DNA from 4 places in the Hydrogenophaga sp. L310 genome. Region 4 is predicted to be linked to each of the others. Evidence: predicted binding sites of a transcription regulator. Region 4 holds the regulator's gene; each other region holds the start of a gene.
The links. The regulator FNR, encoded in region 4, switches genes on or off when oxygen is low (the NO sensors DNR and NnrR bind a similar motif). The targets are predictions, from matches to a motif close to TTGATNNNNATCAA.
Positions count from the first base shown of each region.

Region 1: the regulator FNR is predicted to act here: its motif matches at 1,162-1,175, upstream of AC0GNO_RS16875 (oxygen-binding di-iron domain-containing protein).
Region 2: the regulator FNR is predicted to act here: its motif matches at 1,159-1,172, upstream of ubiU (ubiquinone anaerobic biosynthesis protein UbiU).
Region 3: the regulator FNR is predicted to act here: its motif matches at 946-959, upstream of AC0GNO_RS14975 (hemerythrin domain-containing protein).

Region 1 is NZ_JBVPZA010000010.1:105,123-107,321, forward strand. It holds gene purB (adenylosuccinate lyase) at 1-1,015, shown strand, start outside; gene AC0GNO_RS16875 (oxygen-binding di-iron domain-containing protein) at 1,249-2,016, shown strand; gene AC0GNO_RS16880 (DUF3717 domain-containing protein) at 2,005-2,199, opposite strand, start outside.
Region 2 is NZ_JBVPZA010000010.1:28,673-30,871, forward strand. It holds gene AC0GNO_RS16480 (Rrf2 family transcriptional regulator) at 1-282, opposite strand, end outside; gene ytfE (iron-sulfur cluster repair protein YtfE) at 409-1,131, shown strand; gene ubiU (ubiquinone anaerobic biosynthesis protein UbiU) at 1,241-2,199, shown strand, end outside.
Region 3 is NZ_JBVPZA010000008.1:168,661-170,859, reverse strand. It holds gene AC0GNO_RS14980 (heavy metal translocating P-type ATPase) at 1-881, shown strand, start outside; gene AC0GNO_RS14975 (hemerythrin domain-containing protein) at 1,045-1,641, shown strand; gene AC0GNO_RS14970 (hypothetical protein) at 1,893-2,199, shown strand, end outside.
Region 4 is NZ_JBVPZA010000001.1:41,648-43,846, forward strand. It holds gene AC0GNO_RS00195 (nitrogen fixation protein FixH) at 1-184, shown strand, start outside; gene AC0GNO_RS00200 (hypothetical protein) at 280-573, shown strand; gene fnr (fumarate/nitrate reduction transcriptional regulator Fnr) at 654-1,373, opposite strand; gene hemN (oxygen-independent coproporphyrinogen III oxidase) at 1,553-2,199, shown strand, end outside.

The DNA of each region.
Region 1 (2,199 bases), on a different contig from region 4:
CGAAGACATCAACAACACCAGCCACGCGCTGCAGCTCAAGGGCGGGCGCGACGCGGTGCTGCTGCCCGCGCTGGACGGCGTGATCACCCGGCTGCGCGAGATGGCGCACGCCTTCGCCGCCGTGCCCATGCTCAGCCGCACCCACGGCCAGACCGCCAGCCCCACCACGGTGGGCAAGGAGATCGCCAACGTCGTGGTGCGCCTGGTCGCGGCGCGCGAGAAGATCGCCAGCGTCAAGCTCATGGGCAAGATGAACGGCGCCGTGGGCAACTACAACGCCCACCTGTCCGCCTGGCCCGATTTCGACTGGGAAGCCTTCAGCCGCCAGGTCATCGAAGCGCCCGAGCCGCTGGGCCTGGGCCTGAGCTTCCAGCCGTATTCGATCCAGATCGAACCCCACGACTACATGGCCGAGCTGTTCGACGCGGTCGCGCGCACCAACACCATCCTGATCGACCTGGCGCGCGACATCTGGGGCTACGTGAGCGTGGGCTATTTCAAGCAGCGCCTGAAAGCCGGCGAGATCGGCAGCTCGACCATGCCGCACAAGGTCAACCCGATCGACTTCGAGAACGCCGAAGGCAACCTGGGCCTGGCCAACGCCCTGCTCAAGCACCTGTCCGAAAAGCTGCCGATTTCCCGCTGGCAGCGCGACCTGACCGACTCCACCGTGCTGCGCAACATGGGCGTGGCGCTGGGCTACGCCGTGCTGGCCTACCACTCTATGGGCGTGGGCCTGGGCAAGCTGGAACTCAACGAAGAAGCGCTGGCCGCCGATCTCGACGCGTCGTGGGAAGTGCTGGCCGAGCCGATCCAGACCGTGATGCGGCGGTTCGGCGTGGCCGGTGCCTATGAAAAGCTCAAGGAAGTCACCCGCGGCAAGACCGTGACCGCCGAGGCCCTGCACGCGCTGATCCGCAGCCTGGACATCCCGCAGGCCGAGAAGGACCGCCTGCTGGCCATGACGCCGGGCAGCTACGTCGGCAAAGCCACGGAACTGGCGCAGCGCGTCTGATCCCTGTGCCCCGCCCGGACGGCCCGGGCAGCCCCGGCTGCCCCGAAATGGCGTGACATAATTCTCGGACCGATCTGTTTTTGTGACCTGTTTGTGTGGCCTGTTGGCTTGAACATGCGGCTTTGCTGGCAAAGTGCACCGACCAGTTGATGTGGCGCAACCAGCATTCATGATGGCAGCGCCCACCGTCCCGCGCATGCATCGCGCCTTCAGAAGAACCCACAACCATCCCCATGGCCATTGAATTGTTCAACCAAGACGGCCATGTGTGCCTGATGTTCGCGCACCTGAGCGACGAGGGCGGTGAAGCGGTGCAGGCCAACCAGTTCCTGGTGATCGATGGCCAGCAGGGCGCCATCATCGACCCGGGCGGCAACGTGGCCTACAACGAGCTGCTGCTGACCATCGGGCGCTACTTCCAGCCCAGCAAACTGACCGAGATTCTGGCGTCGCACGCCGACCCGGACATCATCGCCTCGCTCGACCGCTGGATGACCAGCACCCAGGCCACGCTCTACATCTCGACCCTGTGGGAACGTTTCGCGCCGCATTTCTGCAAGCCGGGCAAGACCGCGGGGCGCATCATCGGCATCCCCGACCCGGGCATGCGCATTCCGCTCGGCCGGTCCGAGCTGGTGGCATTGCCGGCGCACTTCATGCACGCCGAGGGCAATTTCCAGTTCTGGGATCCGGTGAGCCGCATCCTCTTCTCGGGCGACCTCGGTGTGTCGCTGGGCACCTCGGCCGACGCCGCCCAACCCATCACCTCGCTGGCCCCCCACCTGCCGCGCATGGAGGGTTTCCACCGCCGCTACATGGTCTGCAACAAGGTGCTGCGCCTGTGGGCCAACATGGCACGCACGCTGCCGATCCACATGATCGTGCCGCAGCACGGCGCACCCATCGCGGGCGCCGCGGTGCAGGAGTTCCTCGACTGGATCGTCACGGTGAACTGCGGCGTCGACAACATGACGCAGGCGAACTACACCCTACCAGCCTGAAGGCTGTTCCATCGCCCGCTCGGCGTAGCGGTTGAAGCGCCAGGCGGTGCCTTCCAGCGTGATGCGCCGCCAGCTCGCGCGCTTTTCGCCCGGCGTCATCCCGGTCCAGCGCTGCACTTCGTCAAAGGTGCGGCCGCAGCCCTTGCACACGGCATCCCCCTGGCTGGTGGAGCAGATGGCGAT
Region 2 (2,199 bases), on a different contig from region 4:
GAAACATTCAACCAGGGTGAAGTCTGTCTCGGTCTGGCGGATCACGTCGCCCAGCACGATCGCCTGCGCCGGCTTGAGCAGGCGCAGACCGCCGCCACGACCGCGCGTGGTCTCCAGCAGGCCCATGCTGGAGAGCGTCATCACGATCTTGGTCAGGTGGCTGCGCGAGATGCCATGGGCCTCGGCGATCTCGCTGATGGTGGCGGGCTTCACGCGTTGCGCGCAGGCGGCACAGTACATCAGCACCCGCAGGCTGTAGTCGCTCCAGTGGGTCAGTCGCATGCCGAGATCTCCTGGCGGCGGGGCATCGTTCTTCCGGATACCCCGTGTCGTTCTGAGGAAATATTCACCTCGTCTGAATTTTATCTTTTAATACATGCATTCACTGTGAATATTTAAGGAAGCCCCATGAACCACGCCGCCACCGTTGCCATCCCCACCACCGACCGCGCCCAGCAGGCCATTGGCCAGATCGCCGTCAACCTGCCGGGATCGACCGCGGTGTTCCGCCGCCTCAAGCTCGATTTCTGCTGCGGCGGCCAGGTGGCGCTGCAACAGGCCTGCGCCAGCAAGGGCCTGCCGCTGGACGCGGTGCTGGCCGAACTCGCGGAACTGGAGCGTCCGGACGAACTGCCCGCCACCGAATCGCCCGAGGCGCTGGTCGACCACATCCTCACGCGTTACCACGCGGTGCACCGCGAGCAACTGCCCGAGTTGATCCGCATGGCCCGTCGCGTGGAGGCCGTGCACCGCGAAAATCCGGATGTGCCGGTCGGACTGGCCGAATTGCTGGAGACCATGGAGGCCGAACTGCTGGGCCACATGGCGCTGGAAGAACAGGTGCTGTTCCCTTTGCTGCGAGCGGGTGGCCAGGGTGCAGACAGCGGGCCGATCCAGACCATGCGCGACGACCACACCGGCCACGGCGCGCAGCTCGAACGCCTGATGGCCCTCACCGACGACGCCAACCCGCCGCGCGGCGCGTGCAACACCTGGCGCGCCCTGTACGCCGGCATTGCGCAGCTGTCCGACGACCTGATCAACCACATCCACCTGGAAAACAACGTGCTGTTCCCGCAGTTCGAGGCCCAGGTGCAGACGGGCTGCGGATCGGCCTGTGGTTGCGCCTGACTTGCGCCAGATCAAGCCATGAGCCCCTTGACCCAGGTCAACGTCCGGGCCCCGGGCCGCTGATACCTTCGCGCCCGCCTGGCACCGGACTGTCCGCGGTGCCGCCTTCATGACCGTCCCTTCCATGGCCCTTGACCACACGCTAGAGAACCCCCACACCCTGGACCTGGTCTGCCCGGCCGGCAGCCTGCCCGCGCTCAAGGCCGCGGTGGACCACGGCGCCAACTGCGTCTACCTGGGCCTGCGCGACGCGACCAACGCGCGCAACTTCGCCGGCCTGAACTTCGACGACGCGGCCATCGCGACCGGCGTGGCCTATGCGCATGCGCGCGGCTGCCAGGTGTTCATGGCGCTCAACACCTACCCCCAGGCCGCGCAGCCGGAGCGCTGGCGCGAGGCGATGGACAAGGCGGTGAACCTGGGCGTGGACGCGGTGATCCTGGCCGACCCGGGCCTCATGCGCTACGCCACGCAGCGCCACCCGCAGCTGCGGCTGCACCTCTCGGTGCAGGGTTCGGCCACCAACCCCGAAGCGATCAACCTCTACCACCGCGAGTTCGGCATTTCGCGTGCCGTGCTGCCGCGCGTGCTCTCGCTCGATCAGGTTCGCCAGGTGGTGCAGAAGACGCCGGTGGAGATCGAGGTGTTCGGCTTCGGCAGCCTGTGCGTGATGGTCGAAGGGCGCTGCGCGCTCTCGTCCTACGTGACCGGCGAATCGCCCAACACGCACGGCGTGTGTTCACCCGCCAAGGCGGTGCGCTGGCAGGAAACCCCGAAGGGCCTGGAGTCGCGCCTGAACGGCGTGCTGATCGACCGCTACGCCACCGGCGAGAGCGCGGGTTACCCCACGCTGTGCAAGGGGCGTTTCGACGTCGAGGACGACACGAGCTACTACGCGATCGAAGAGCCCACCAGCCTCAACACGCTTTCGCTGCTGCCGCAGCTGCTGCAGATGGGCGTGCGCGCGATCAAGATCGAAGGCCGCCAGCGCAGCCCGGCCTACGTGGCCCAGGTCACGAAGGTCTGGCGCGAAGCCATCGACCACTGCGTTGCCCAGCCCCAGCACTA
Region 3 (2,199 bases), on a different contig from region 4:
AGAGCAGTGCCCCCGACCCTGGCTCCGCCAGGCCCCCCGAGGGGGTGCAGCCGTACTTGGGGCGGCCCGGCGAACGGCTGATTCAATGGGCACCGCTGGCCCTGCTGGCCTTCGCCGACGAAGCCAAGCCCGGCGCGGCCGCTGCGCTGGCCGGGCTGCGGGCCCAGGGCCTGCGGCTCTTCATGGTCTCGGGCGACAACCGCGGCGCCGCGCTGGCCATGGCCCACACGCTGGGCCTGCGGGCCGACGAAGGCGAGGTGATCGCCGAGGTGCTGCCGGGCGACAAGGCGGCGGTGGTTCAGCGCCTGAAGCTGGGCGAACGCGAACCGCCGCCGGGCCTGGTGGCGCTGGCGGCGGTGGAGGGTGGCACGCCGCCCGCATTGTTGGCGAGGGAAAGCGGTGACCCCGCCGCCGGGCCGCCCCAAGGCGGGGTCAGCCCCCTCGGGGGGCAGCGACCCGCGCCAGCGGTGGAGCCCCGGATGAACGCCGCAGGCGGGCAGACGCATGGGGGCCATCACACCGTGGCGATGGTCGGCGATGGCGTGAACGACGCGCCGGCGCTCGCAGCGGCCGATGTCGGCATGGCCATGAGCCACAGCCAGGGTGGCAGTTCCGACGTGGCGATGCACGCTGCGGGCATCACGCTGATGCGCGGCGACCCGATGCTGGTGGCCGCCGCGCTCGACATCTCGCGCCGCACCGTGAGCAAGATCCGGCAGAACCTGTTCTGGGCCTTCGCTTACAACGCCGCCGGCATTCCGCTGGCCGCGCTGGGTTACCTGAGCCCGGTGCTGGCGGGTGCGGCGATGGCGATGAGTTCGGTGAGCGTGGTCAGCAACGCCCTGTTGCTCAAGCGCTGGAAGCCGCCAGTGCAGCGGTGAAACGCCGTGGGGTGGGCGGCTGTGCGTCGCCTGCCGTCCGGGCGCTGCTACTTGGTGGTCAGGGTTGATTTGCGTCAATCTGGTTCGCGCCGTGTTCGGTGATAGTCTTGGGGCGAGTTAACCGACCGCTGGGTTGGTTTTGATCCCTGAGGAGACAAACACCATGAATCACGAAGCCCTGCGGGTCATCCGCGACGAACACGCCTCGCTGGCGGCGATGCTGCAATCGCTGATGCAGATGGTCCGGCGCGGTCCCGATCCCGAAGGCACCGGCCAGACCGAGCTGTTTTTTGACGTGTTGCGGGCGATGCTGTTCTACATCGACGAGTTTCCCGAGAAGCACCACCACCCCAAGGAATCGGACCTGCTGTTTCCCCGCGTGGCGCGCGTGGCGCCGCACACCATGGCCGCCATTGACCAGCTCGAGCGCGACCACATGCAGGGTGAATTGCGTGTGCGCGAACTCATGCATTTGCTGATGGCCTGGGAACTGCTGGGCGAAACCCGGCGCCAGGCGTTCGAGGACGAGGTGACCCGCTATGTGGATTTCTACCTGGAGCACATGCGGCTGGAAGAGTCGGTGATCCTGCCGGAAGCCGAAAAGAGCCTGACCGACGCCGACTGGCACGCGCTCAACGCCGCGTTCGCCACCAACCAGGACCCCCTGAACAGCCGCGTACCGCGCGACCCGCAGTTCGACCGCCTGTTCACCCGCATCGTGATGCGTGCACCCGCGCCGGTGGGCCTGGGTCAGGGCTGATCGCCGTTCTCCGGGGCGTGGTGGCGGTACCGCCACCGGTGAAACAGCGTAACGTGGTGTGCGAGGGCGGTGGTTTGACGGCTGAGGATGAACACCAGAGTGGTGTTTGCGTGACCAGGGTCAATGCCCGCCGCGGTCCGATCGGGGATGCTGGGAACTGTCCAGTACCAGTTCCCGCCAGATGCGGGCTCGCCATGTCACATCCTGTCCTGCTTCCTCGCTTCGACGCATCCCATGAGCTCTCACGGCAGTTGCACACCCTGGTGCAATGGTTTCAGCGGGTGCCCGACACCCGGGGACAGGGTGGGCACGCCGCTTTTTTCGACGTCCTGCGGGCGGGGCTGGTCGACGTCTGTGCCGCGATCCCCGAGCAGCGGCCGGGCGCCGATGCCTTGGTCATGCTGGCCGTTGCCCAACTGGAGCGCCAGCCCCTGCAAAACGATCCACTGGTCTCCGATCTGCTGCCATTGTTGCGGGCCCACGGCTTTCTGGACGGCGAGCGTCGCACCCAGCTGACGGCGACGCTGCGGCGGCTGTTGGACCGGCACCTGCGCCTGT
Region 4 (2,199 bases):
CATCACGGCCGTCATTGCAGTGAAGGGCGCAGACCCGGTGCTCAACAAGGCCGACTTTGAGCGCGACCTGAAGGCGGCCCAGATGCTGGACGGACAAGCTCGTGCCGAAGCGCTGATTCAACTTCAACCGGCTCACCAGGCTCGGAACCACGCAGCCTCCCCTGTGGTGCCACCGACGAAGTAATAGCGCGTGCTGCGACTATCCCAAGCCATGGCCTGAACGACTATGCACCGGTTATGCCCGGAATCGATCACAACAACACCCGAGGAGAAACAGGAATGACGGCTCAACGATGGATGTGGATTGCGTGGCCCGCATTTTTGGTGGCGGCGGTTCTGGAGATGATCGTGTTTGCCATGATCGATCCGAGTGATCTTCACTGGTTTGGGGCTCCTCTGGAGTTGTCTCGTCCAGCGGTCTACACGCTGGCATTTTTCACCTTCTGGATCGTGGCCATGGTGTCGAGTGCACTCACCTCTTTGCTGTCCATGTCACCTTTTGAAGTGAACCGGTGTCCTGTCCCGCCGGATCAGCGGCCGCGGGATTGTGCCAAGAATGAATCTTGTTCCTGAACGCTCCTGCAGATCTCCAAAATAAAAAACCCCAGCGGAGTGTTTCCAGCTGAGGCTTCCTGTTGGGACAGATGTTGGGTTCAGTGACCGGTCGGGGGGGGCACGATCAGCTTGAGCCCTTCGGTGTTTTTGATGTGGACGTAACGCTGTTTGACCTCGATGATGCCTTCGTCCACGAACTTGGAAAAAGTGCGGCTCACCGTCTCCAGCTTCATGCCCAGGTAGCTACCAATTTCTTCGCGTGTCATGCGGAGAATCAGCTCGGACTGGGAGAAGCCGCGGGCGTGCAGGCGCTGAACCAAGTTCAGCAGGAACGCCGCGAGGCGTTCTTCTGCGCGCATGCTGCCAAGCAGCAGCATGACACTGTGGTCGCGCACAATTTCGCGGCTCATGATCTTGTGCACATGGTGTTGAAGGGTGGTGAACTCTCGGGAGAGTTCCTCGACTTGATCAAACGGCATCACACAGACTTCAGCATCTTCCAGTGCGATGGCATCGCAGGAATGGCGGTCGCTCACGATGCCATCCAGGCCGATGATCTCTCCGGTCATCTGGAAGCCGGTCACTTGATCCCTGCCATCGGCCGTGGTGACACAGGTTTTGAAGAAGCCGGAACGCACCGCGTAAAGCGAGGTGAACCGGTCACCCGTACTGAAAAGTGCCGACCCGCGTTTGATGCGTCGCCGCGCCGAAATGACATTGTCGAGCTTGTCCATTTCGTCTGGGTTGAGACCCATGGGTAGACACAATTCTCGCAGGTTGCAGCTCGAACAGGCGACTTTGATGCTTTGTGCGTCCATAAATTATCCGGAAATCGGTGGTGAGCTTAACGCATAGCTGGGACTTGTGTCGAGGAAATGACCGCGCGCCAGGCCCTTCGTGGGAGCGATGGCTTGCGAACACACCGGGGCTTGATCAAGATCAAGGGAGGATCTGCGAGCCTGGTGCACATTCGGGGCTCAGCATTGGAGAACAGTTTGTGAGTCACGCCATTTCCGATGAATTGCTCAAGCGATTCGATGTTCCCGGTCCGCGGTACACGTCGTACCCGACAGCTGACCGCTTTGTGGAAGCGTTCACCGAGGGCGACTATATACAAGCGCTGGAGCAGCGCAGAGCCGGCTCGTTGGCCCTTCCGCTCAGCATCTACGTACACATTCCGTTCTGCGAGTCGGTCTGCTATTACTGCGCCTGCAACAAGGTCATCACCAAACACCACGAACGGGCGGCCGAATACCTGCGCTACCTGTCACGTGAGGTGGAGTTGCAGGTCCAGCATTTTGGGAAGGGGCACAGCGTGTCCCAGTTGCACCTGGGTGGCGGCACGCCTACCTTTCTGTCCGATGCAGAGCTTGAGGATCTCATGACGATGATCCGGCGCAACTTCAAGTTGGTGCCGGGTGGCGAGTACTCGATCGAGGTGGATCCCCGGACCGTGACCGACCAGCGGCTTCAGACCTTGGCGAGACTGGGCTTCAACCGTCTCAGTTTTGGTGTCCAGGATTTCGACCCTGCCGTTCAGAAAGCGGTGCACCGCGTGCAACCCGCTGAACAGGTGTTCGCGCTGGTGGACACTGCGCGCAAGATCGGATTCGAGTCGGTCAACGTTGATCTGATCTACGGTCT